DNA from 2 places in the Arthrobacter rhombi genome. Region 2 is predicted to be linked to the other one. Evidence: riboswitches for the same ligand, from Rfam matches in the RefSeq annotation. Region 2 holds a riboswitch; the other holds the start of a gene.
What was found. A riboswitch is a leader RNA that binds a small molecule or an ion and turns the genes downstream of it on or off. The one in region 2 is predicted to bind S-adenosylmethionine.
Positions count from the first base shown of each region.

Region 1: linked by a shared signal. The riboswitch ahead of ABD088_RS01885 (acyl-CoA dehydrogenase family protein) and the one ahead of ABD088_RS10000 (hypothetical protein) in region 2 are both predicted to bind S-adenosylmethionine.

Region 1 covers NZ_BAAAIV010000003.1:184,278-188,956, reverse strand. Annotated here, with positions in the region: gene acs (acetate--CoA ligase) at 1-1,658, opposite strand, end outside; SAM riboswitch class I at 2,005-2,103, shown strand; gene ABD088_RS01885 (acyl-CoA dehydrogenase family protein) at 2,112-3,377, shown strand; gene ABD088_RS01880 (LLM class flavin-dependent oxidoreductase) at 3,374-4,679, shown strand, end outside.
Region 2 covers NZ_BAAAIV010000011.1:127,223-131,901, reverse strand. Annotated here, with positions in the region: gene ABD088_RS10010 (DNA-3-methyladenine glycosylase family protein) at 76-954, shown strand; gene ABD088_RS10005 (siderophore-interacting protein) at 1,016-1,882, opposite strand; SAM riboswitch class IV at 2,027-2,143, shown strand; gene ABD088_RS10000 (hypothetical protein) at 2,155-2,622, shown strand; gene ABD088_RS09995 (MGDG synthase family glycosyltransferase) at 2,879-4,342, shown strand; gene ABD088_RS09990 (beta-glucosidase family protein) at 4,408-4,679, opposite strand, start outside.

The sequences.
Region 1 (4,679 bases), on a different contig from region 2:
TCGATCTCGATCGTGGAGAGCAGGTGCCCGGAGACATTGAGTGCATCGTCGGTGCGGCCCAGGATCCAGGTGTCGCCGTCGTCGTCGTACTTGGCGCCGTCGCCGGCGAGGAACCAGCCCTGGGTCGCGTACTTCTCCCAGTAGGACGTGAAGTAGCGTTCCGGATTGCCCCAGACGGTGCGGGCCATGGCCGGGCCGGTGGAGGTGAGCACGATGTTGCCCTGCACCTGGGCAGGGACCCGGGCGCCGCCGTCGTCCACGATGTCCGTGGAGACGCCGGGCAGGGCGCGGGTGCCGCAGCCGGGTTTGAAGACGGTGTCGGACGGGCGGGGGGAGAGGATGGTGGCCCCGGTTTCCGACTGCCACCAGGTGTCCACCATCGGGATGCCGGCGTCGGGCTGGCCGGGGATGAGGGCATCGCGGCCGACCTGGGTGCGCAGCCAGCGCCAGGCCTCCGGGTTGACCGCCTCGCCGACGGTGCCGGCCAGGCGGATGGAGGAGAGATCGTAAGCGGCGGGGATGCCGTCGGGGAACCAGCCCATGAGCGAGCGGACCAGCGTGGGGGCCGTGTAGTAGCTGGTCACGCCGTACCGTTCGATGATCTCGAAGTGCCGGCCGGGGTGTGGGGCGTTGGGGACGCCCTCGTAGATGACCTGGGTGACGCCGTTGGAGAGCGGACCGTAGATCTCGTAGGTGTGGGCGGTGACCCAGGCCAGGTCGGCGGTGCACCAGTGGACGTCGTCGCCGCGGCGGGACGGATCGGGGTGGGAGAAGAGGAACTCGTGGCTCCACGAGGCCTGGGTGAGGTAGCCGCCGGTGGTGTGCACCAGCCCCTTGGGCTTGCCGGTGGTGCCGGAGGTGTACATGATGAACAGCGGCGTCTCGGCGTCGAACGCCTGGGCGGCGTGGGTGCGCGGCTGGGTCTCGACGGCCTCGTGCCACCAGAGATCCCGGCCTGCGGTCCACGCGATGTCGCTGCCGGTGCGGCGGATGACGAGAACGTGCTCGATCGCGTTGTCCCCGGCGACTGCGGCGTCCGCGTTGTCCTTCACCGGGACGGCGGTGCCCCGGCGGAACTGGCCGTCGGTGGTGACCAGCAGCTTTGCGCCGGTGTCCTCGACCCGGAACCGCAGCGCCTCGGCGGAAAAGCCACCGAAGACCAGCGAATGCACCGCACCGATGCGGGCGCAGGCCAGCGTGATGACGATGGTTTCCACCAGCACCGGCAGGTAGATGACCACGCGGTCACCCGCCCCGATGCCCAACGACGTCAGCGCGTTGGCGGCCTGGGACACGAGTTCGGTCAGCTCCGCGTAGGTGACCGTGCGGCGGTCGCCGGGTTCGCCCTCGAAGTGCAGGGCCACTTTGTCGCCGCGACCTGCCGCAACGTGGCGGTCGGCGCAGTTCACCGCGGCGTTCAGCGTCCCGCCCTCGAACCAGCGCAGCTCCGGGCCGCGGCGGGCCTGCGGATCCACGGGGGTGGCGCTGTGGATGGTGTGCCAGGGCTCGGCCCACTGCAGCCGGGCTGCGGCGGCGGCCCAGAAGTCCAGGCGTTCGGCCTCGGAGGCAAACCCGGTGTCGGGTCCGACGGCGGACGCGTCGAGGGCGACGGTGGTGGATGTGGGGGCAGTGCTCATGAAATCAGCTCCATCGGTCATGGCGGAAGCACCTGTGCCGGATGCCGCCGCACCTGGGGTGCTGCGCCGTCCGGCGTGGTTGCTGCGGCGTCACGGAGCCACGTCTCTCGGCCGCTCGGGATGGGTTCCCCTCTACTGAAGACCAGCGGGTGGGGTGCGGGCAACTTCTGCGACGCGTTGCGAAATATTTCATCAAGGGTCCTGCGGGGGTCCCGGTGGTGAATAAATCGCACCAGAAACCCCGAAATCACCGCCATTGTTCGACGTTGGGCGGTGGTGTTCCGGGGTGCCCCCGGGCTGGGAACGGGTCGTCATGCGGGGGACGGTGGTTGTCGTGGGGGTACTTCGTGTGGCCCAATGGAGGCAGTAACCATCCAGAGCGGCCGAGAGATCTGGCTCGATGACGCCGCAGCAACCCCTTCCCGTTCACCCGGGAGGAAGGTGCTCACGCCGGAACCGATGGAGTGATTGTCAATGTCCGCTGTGCCGATCGACGAGGTGGCCCCCCGCCACCTGATCAAGCTCACCCCCGGCGTCCCAGCCGATTCCCGCTACGACGAGCTCGCCGCGATCTTCCGCCCCGTATTCGCCCGGATCGCCGAGGGCGCCGCGGATCGCGATGCCGGACGGATCCTGCCCATCGAACAAGTCGGCTGGCTGAACCAGGCACGGTTCGGTGCCCTGCGGGTACCCCGCGCGGCCGGCGGATTCGGGGCCACCCTGGTGGACTCCTTCCGCCTGCTGATCGAACTCGGGGAGGCTGATTCACAGATCGCCCAGCTGCTGCGTTCGCACATCGGCTTCGTTGAATCCGTGCTGCTGCTCGAGGACGAGTCGGTGAAGGCCCGCTGGTTTGCGCGCTTCGTCACGGGCCAGATCGTCGGCAACGCCTACACCGAACGCGGCGGCAACGACCTGGGCCAGCTCAACACCGTCGTCGAGTCGACCGGCACCGGATGGCTGCTCACGGGGGAGAAGTACTACTGCACCGGAACGATCTTCGCCGACTGGGTCGCGGTCACCGCGACCGCTCCCGGAGTGCCCGGCCGGCACATCGCCGTGGTGTCCACCCGGCATTCGGCAGTGCGGATCTACGACGACTGGGACGGCTTCGGCCAGCAGCTCACCGGCACCGGCTCGACGACCTTTGAGCGGGTCCCCGTCGACACCCTGCTGGATCCGGCGGTCCTGGAGATCCACCCGGAGTCGGCCATCTTCCAGCTGGTCCTGCTCGCCGTCCAGGCCGGAATCGCCCGCGCCGTGCTCGCCGATGCGCGGGCCCACACCCAACTGCGCACCCGGGCGTTCAGCACCGGGACCGGGGTGGCCTCGCGGCGTGAACCCCAGGTGCTGCAGGTCATCGGGGAGATCTCCGCGACGACGTTCGCCGTGGATGCGATCGTGCTGGCCGCCACCGCCGAGCTCGAGGAGGCCATCGGCCAACCCGGTCTGAGCGCCGCCGAGCAGTATGCGGTCTGCGAGCTCGCGGCCAACCGCGCCCAGTCCGCCGTGCAGCCGCTGGTCCTGCAGGCTGCCACCTCGCTCTTCGACGGGCTCGGTGCCTCCTCGACCTCCACCCGCTGCAACCTCGACCGCCACTGGCGCAACGCGCGCACCGTGGCCACCCACAACCCCGCCATGTACAAGTCCCGCATCGTCGGCGACTACGAGGTCAACGCCACGGCCCCGCGCAAGCTCAGCGCCGTCGGCGACCTCAGGACCCCCGAAGGAGAACAATGAGCACCACACCGGCACGCCGCCACGTCCGCCTCAACGCATTCGACATGAACTGCGTGGTCCACCAGTCGCCCGGCCTCTGGCGCCACCCGCAGGACCAGGCCTGGCGCTACAAGGAGCTCGGCTACTGGACCGAACTGGCCAAGACACTGGAGAAGGGCCTGTTCGACGGCATCTTCATCGCCGACGTGCTGGGCACCTACGACGTCTACGGCTCCACCAACACCACGCCGCTCTCCGCCGGCGCGCAGGTCCCGGTCAACGACCCGTTCCTGCTGGTCTCCGCCATGGCAGCGGTCACCGAGAACCTGGGCTTCGGCGTCACCGCCGGAACCGCGTACGAGCACCCGTACCCGTTCGCCCGCCGCCTGGCGACCCTGGACCACCTGACCAACGGCCGCATCGGCTGGAACGTCGTCACCGGCTACCTGCCCTCCGCCGCCCGCAACATGGGCCAGGAAGACCAGATGGAACATGACGAGCGCTACGACCACGCCGACGAGTACCTCGAAGTCGTCTACAAGCTGCTCGAGGGCTCCTGGGAAGATGACGCCGTCATCCGCGACCGTGAGTCCGGCGTCTACACTGACCCGTCCAAGGTCCACGAGATCGGCCACGAGGGCAAGTACTTCAAGGTCCCGGGCATCGCCATCACCGAACCCTCGGTGCAGCGCACGCCGGTCATCTACCAGGCAGGTGCCTCCAAGCGCGGCCTGGAGTTCGCCGGTGAGAACGCCGAATCGGTCTTCGTGAACAGCCCCACCAAGGAGCTGCTGGTCGAATCGGTGCAGAAGATCCGCGCCAATGCCGTGGCCGCCGGACGCGATGCCCATGACGTGAAGATCTACACCATGCAGACCATCATCACCGGTGCCACCACCGAGGAGGCCCAGGCCAAGTACGCGGACTACGCCTCCTACACCGACCTGGACGGCGCCCTGGCCCTGCTCTCCGGCTGGACCGGCATCGACATGTCCCAGTACGACCTCGATGACGTCATCGGCGAGGATGTGCAATCCAACGCCATCCAGTCCTCGGTCGAGACCTTCAAGAAGGCCTCCGGCGACGACGGCAAGCCGTGGACCATCCGCCAGCTCGCCGAATGGATCGGCGTCGGCGGGTTCGGTCCGGTGACCGTGGGCAGCGGCGCGGAAGTCGCGGCCAAGCTCGTCGAATGGGTCGAGGACACCGACGTCGACGGGTTCAACCTGGCCTACGCCATCACCCCGGGCACGTTCGAGGACGTCGTGGAACATGTCATCCCCGAGCTGCAGAAACTTGGCGCCTACCCCACCGAATACACGC
Region 2 (4,679 bases):
AGTCAGGAGTTGCCGTCACCCGGTGCCGTCCGGCCGCGCCACCGGGGACCGCAGCGGGAACTAGACTCACTGTCCATGGACACGACGGCGCAGGAACCCGACCCGGTGGTCTGCCTGCCGGCGAACGGCAGGCTGGACCCGCAGTGGTGCCTGGCCATCCTGGCCGCCCACGCCATCCCCGGCATCGACGAACAGGTCGGCGGCGAGCACCGGCGCCCGGTGGCGATCGGCGACCGCGTCGTCCCGCTGGCGCTGCAGTTCGACGAGACCGCGGTCCGGGCGAGGTCCCTCGGGGACCCGCTCTATGCCGCCGAGGCGGCCACGCTGGAGGCCATCATCCGCCGCTGGTTGGGACTTGATGACGACCTGACGCCCGTGAACGCCCACCTCTCGCGCGATCCCCTGCTCGCGCCGCTGGTCACCCGGCGCCCGGCGCTGCGGCGGATCGGCTACCCCGATCCCTTCGAGGCAGCGGCGACGACCGTGTTGGGCCAGCAGGTCTCCGTGGCAGCCATGCGGACCTTCGCCGGCCGTCTCGTTACCGGGTACGGCGGCACTCCGGTGGCCGGGATGAAGCTGTTCCCGGCGGCGGACGTCGTCGCGCGGATTCCCGCAGCTGAACTGCAGGCGGCGATCGGGCTGACACACGCCCGTACCCGCACCTTGCTGGCCGTGGCCGACGCCTTCAGCCACGCCGGCGCGCAACCGGCCGGCGCGTTCCCGCTCACCCGCGACGAGCTGCTGGCGCTTCCGGGCATCGGCCCCTGGAGCGCAGACTACCTGGACGTGCGGGCCCGGCTGGATCCCGATGCGTTCACCCCCGGAGACCTGGTGTTGCGCCGGGCGCTGGGGCGGATCAGTGCCCGGGAGTCAGCGGACCGGGCGGAAGCGTGGCGCCCCTACCGGGCGCACGCTCTGTTCCACCTGTGGAGCCAGGAAGCGTACGACAGGTAGGCGCCGCCGTCGTGCTGGATCCCGCAGCCCGAAGCCATCCGGGGATCCGGTAGACCCGGGCTCAGCCGCGGACTGCGGTCTGGATCCCTGGTTCGTCGGGGAAGATCTGCCCGATGGGTTCGCGCTTCTCCGCCTGGAACGTCTCCTCGGCCCTGCCGAACGCCCAGTAGGCGGAGAGCGAGAGCGCCTTGCGGTCCACTCCCTTTTCATCCGCGAGGTAGCGGCGCAGCGCCTTGACCATCTCGCGCTCACCGTGGGCGAAGACCTGCACGTCGCCCTCGCGCCAGGTGCCGGCCATGACGGCTGCGGCCAGCCGGGTGCTCTCCGGGGTGAACGGGCCACCGCGGTGCAACCAGTGCACGTTCATGCCCTTGGGGGCCTTGAACTTGATCTCGTCCTTCTCCTCGGCGACCTCGACGTAGACCTCGCCGACCGCGGAGCGGTCCATGGCCTCCAGGGCGGCGGCGATGGCCGGCAGCGCCGATTCGTCACCGGCGAGCAGGTGCCAGTCAGCCTCCGGGGAGGGGACATACATCCCGCCGGGGCCTGAAAAGCAGACCAGGTCCCCGGGCTTGGCGTGGTTGGCCCACGGCCCGGCGATGCCGTCCTCGCCGTGCACGACGAAGTCGATCTGCAGGGTCCCGGCCGCCTCGTTGACGCTGCGCACCGTGTAGGTACGCCGCACCGGCATCCGCTCGGGCGGCAGCACGGCGCGCAGTTCCTCCAGGTCATAGGGCGGGGTGAGGCCCAGGGCGGGATCGGCGAACAGCAGCTTGACGTACTTGTCGGTGGCTTCCTTGTTGCGGAAGGCGGCGAAGCCCTCCCCACCCAGGGTCAGGCGGACCATGTGCTTGCCGATCTTGCGTCGGGTCACCACCTCCAGCACCACCAGCGGGCGCGGCGGCCGGGCGGCTGCGGGGACGGTCATTGTCGGATCACTCCTTCGGGGGCCGGGCACAACCCGGCAAAGGTCTTTTCCCCATCCCATCCCACGTGGAAGCCCAACGCAAACCGGCTACGCCACGGGCGAAGAAGTTACCCCGCGTCTCGCATCCGCTAGGCTGGGTTCCAGCTTCACGAGATGCGGCCATGCACGGGCTCCGACCCGGCCGCACACCAACCCCATGCTTCACGGGTGGTTCGGATGACGAAGCGGCCCGGCACGCACGGTGTCGGGCAAGAGCACGCGAAAGGCAACCCATGGGCCATCTGTCCACCCACCGTCCCGCTTCCGACTGCCACTCCGGCACCCCGGGGCACCGTCCCGCGTTCGGAACGGCCCACCCCGAACTGCTGGCCGACGCCGCCGCCTGGGTTCCGGTCACCGTCTTCGTCGATCCCCCCACCCAGTCGCTCACCCTGGCCTGCCCCACCGGGGTGCGCTGGCGCGGCCACTACCACGGGGTGGCCGAGCTGGCCGCCGCGTTGCGCTGTACGCTCCCGGTTCCCGGGCACGACGACGGTGCCGGGCTGCCGCTGGTGGGCGCGGTGACCTGCCACTGGCATCCGGGCGCACGGCTCCTGGCCGTACCGGCCGATCCGCAGCGCAGCGCCGGACGGGCCTACGTGCAGCTGGCAGCCCGGCCGTTGAAACCGTGCCAGTTGGAGCACGATGAGCAGCTGGCCGCACAGTTCGCCGCGGTTACCGGAACACCGGTGCGCCGATGAACTCCTCCAGCTTGGCTCCGTGAGGGGGCTAGCTATCGAAAAGTCCGACGCCGACCGTTATGGCGTCGCCGATTGAGAGGGCGACGGCGCAAGCTCCGTGGCCCTGATGCCCAGGCTGGGCTGACGTGAACGGTGGCAGGTCCATGGTGCAGACCCAGCCACGTCGCTCAAGTCCTCCTGGCCCTGTCGCGAAGAAAAAGTATCCGCCAGTAGATGTGGATCCGTGGGAGACGATGCGGTCCGCTACTCTTTCCTCATGCGTAAGACGCCGGCACGGGGCTCCAACACCGCCGGAGGTGAGCGCGTGATGATCCTGTCCGCAGGGGTGGGATCGGGGCATAACAGCGCCGCGGCGGCGGTACAGCAGGCGTGCTCCGCGCGCGCCGACATTTCCGAGGTGCAGGTGCTGGACGTCCTGCAGGTCAGTAGCGCGCTCTACCGAGACGTGTTGGGGAAGGGGTACTTCGTTCTGGTCGAGGGCCTGCCGTGGCTGGTCGAGTGGGGCTACGACGCCAGTGACCCGCCGTTCCGGCGCCGAGGCCCGATCGACCCCTGGACTCGGGTGAATGCCTTTCCGGTGGTCCGTGCGATCAAACGGTTCCGACCGACGGCGATCGTGTGTACGCACTTCCTGCCGGCCCAGCTGCTGGCAACCCTGCTCCTTCGGGGCGTGATCGACGCCAAGACGGCTGTCGTCACGACGGACTACGACTTCCAAGGCCTGTGGCTGACGAGCGCGTTCCACCAGCTCTTCGTGGCCAGGGAAGAGGCGAGGATCGAGCTGACCGCGCTTGGTCTGCCTACCGACCGCATCGCGGCCACGGGGATCCCCATCGCGGTGAAGCCGGACACCACGCCCGCGCGCGATGCCAACGAGCCCCCGATGCTGTTGATCTCCGCGGGCGCCAAAGGCGGTGACTACGCCGCCGCAGTTGTGCAGCAGACGCTGCATATGCGGTCCGCATTCACGGCCACGGTCGTGTGTGGACACGATGACGCGCTGCGTCGGCGCATCGAGCAGCTGGTGGAGCCTGCCGGCGACCGTTACCGCGTGATTGGCTTCACGGACAAGATGCCGGAGCTGCTGCGTCGCGCCGACCTGTTCGTGGGCAAACCGGGCGGGTTGACGGCGTCGGAATGCATGGCCGCGGGGCTGCCCATGGTGTTGGTGAACCCCATCCCGGGCCAGGAGGTCCGAAACGGCGACTACCTGATGGAGCAGGGGGCCGCCGTGCGCTGCAACACCACCGCCACGATCGGCTGGAAGATCGACGGGGTCCTCCGTGAGCCGGGCCGCCTGCGGCGGATGCAGGCGGCGGCGCGGAAAGCCGGTCGTCCGGATGCAGCGGCGGACGTGCTGGCTGGCCTGCTGGAGGGTCCGTCCCGTCCTCTGGTCGTGACACGCGCGGCGCAGAGGACGATCCTCGCCACGAGTGAGCAGCACCTCGTCGCGTCCGACCTGAGGGGACCCTCCTCACTGCTCCGCCTGGTCGACCAGGCGGTGGGTAGTACGGTCGCCCTGCTGCGTGCAGAGGAGCTGGGCGATCTGGAGAAGCGGTATGCGACTCCGAACGGGGGCATGGTTCTGCGGCGCGACCCGGCGTCCATGTCGCTCCGTTGGGAGCCACGCCGGTTGCTCCGCACCATGCTGCGCGGTGACGACGTACTGCCCGTCCGCATCGAAGGGCAGTCGGCACCGTTGCCGCCCCTCCCCGAGTGACCGGGACGCGCGCGACCCATGTCGGGCGCACGCCGGCGGGCCATCCGAGGCGCCTTCTTCGCCGGTCATCCCCCTGCGCGTCGTAACGCACCAGCACCCGCCCAGCTCGCGGGGCTGTGTTGGGCGGCGAGCAGGGCCCAGTCGCCCGCGCGGGGCGACCAGCGCCGTGTCGCCGGATCTCGCTGCAGCGTGGGCCCCGCATCCAGTGAGACCTGGACGGTCGTCTCCGCACCGGGCTCCAGCGTCACCTTACGGAAGCCCAGCAGCTGGGCTACCGGCCTGCGATTCGAGACGTCAGCGGCATAGACCTGCACGACGGTCGAGCCCTTGCGGTCGC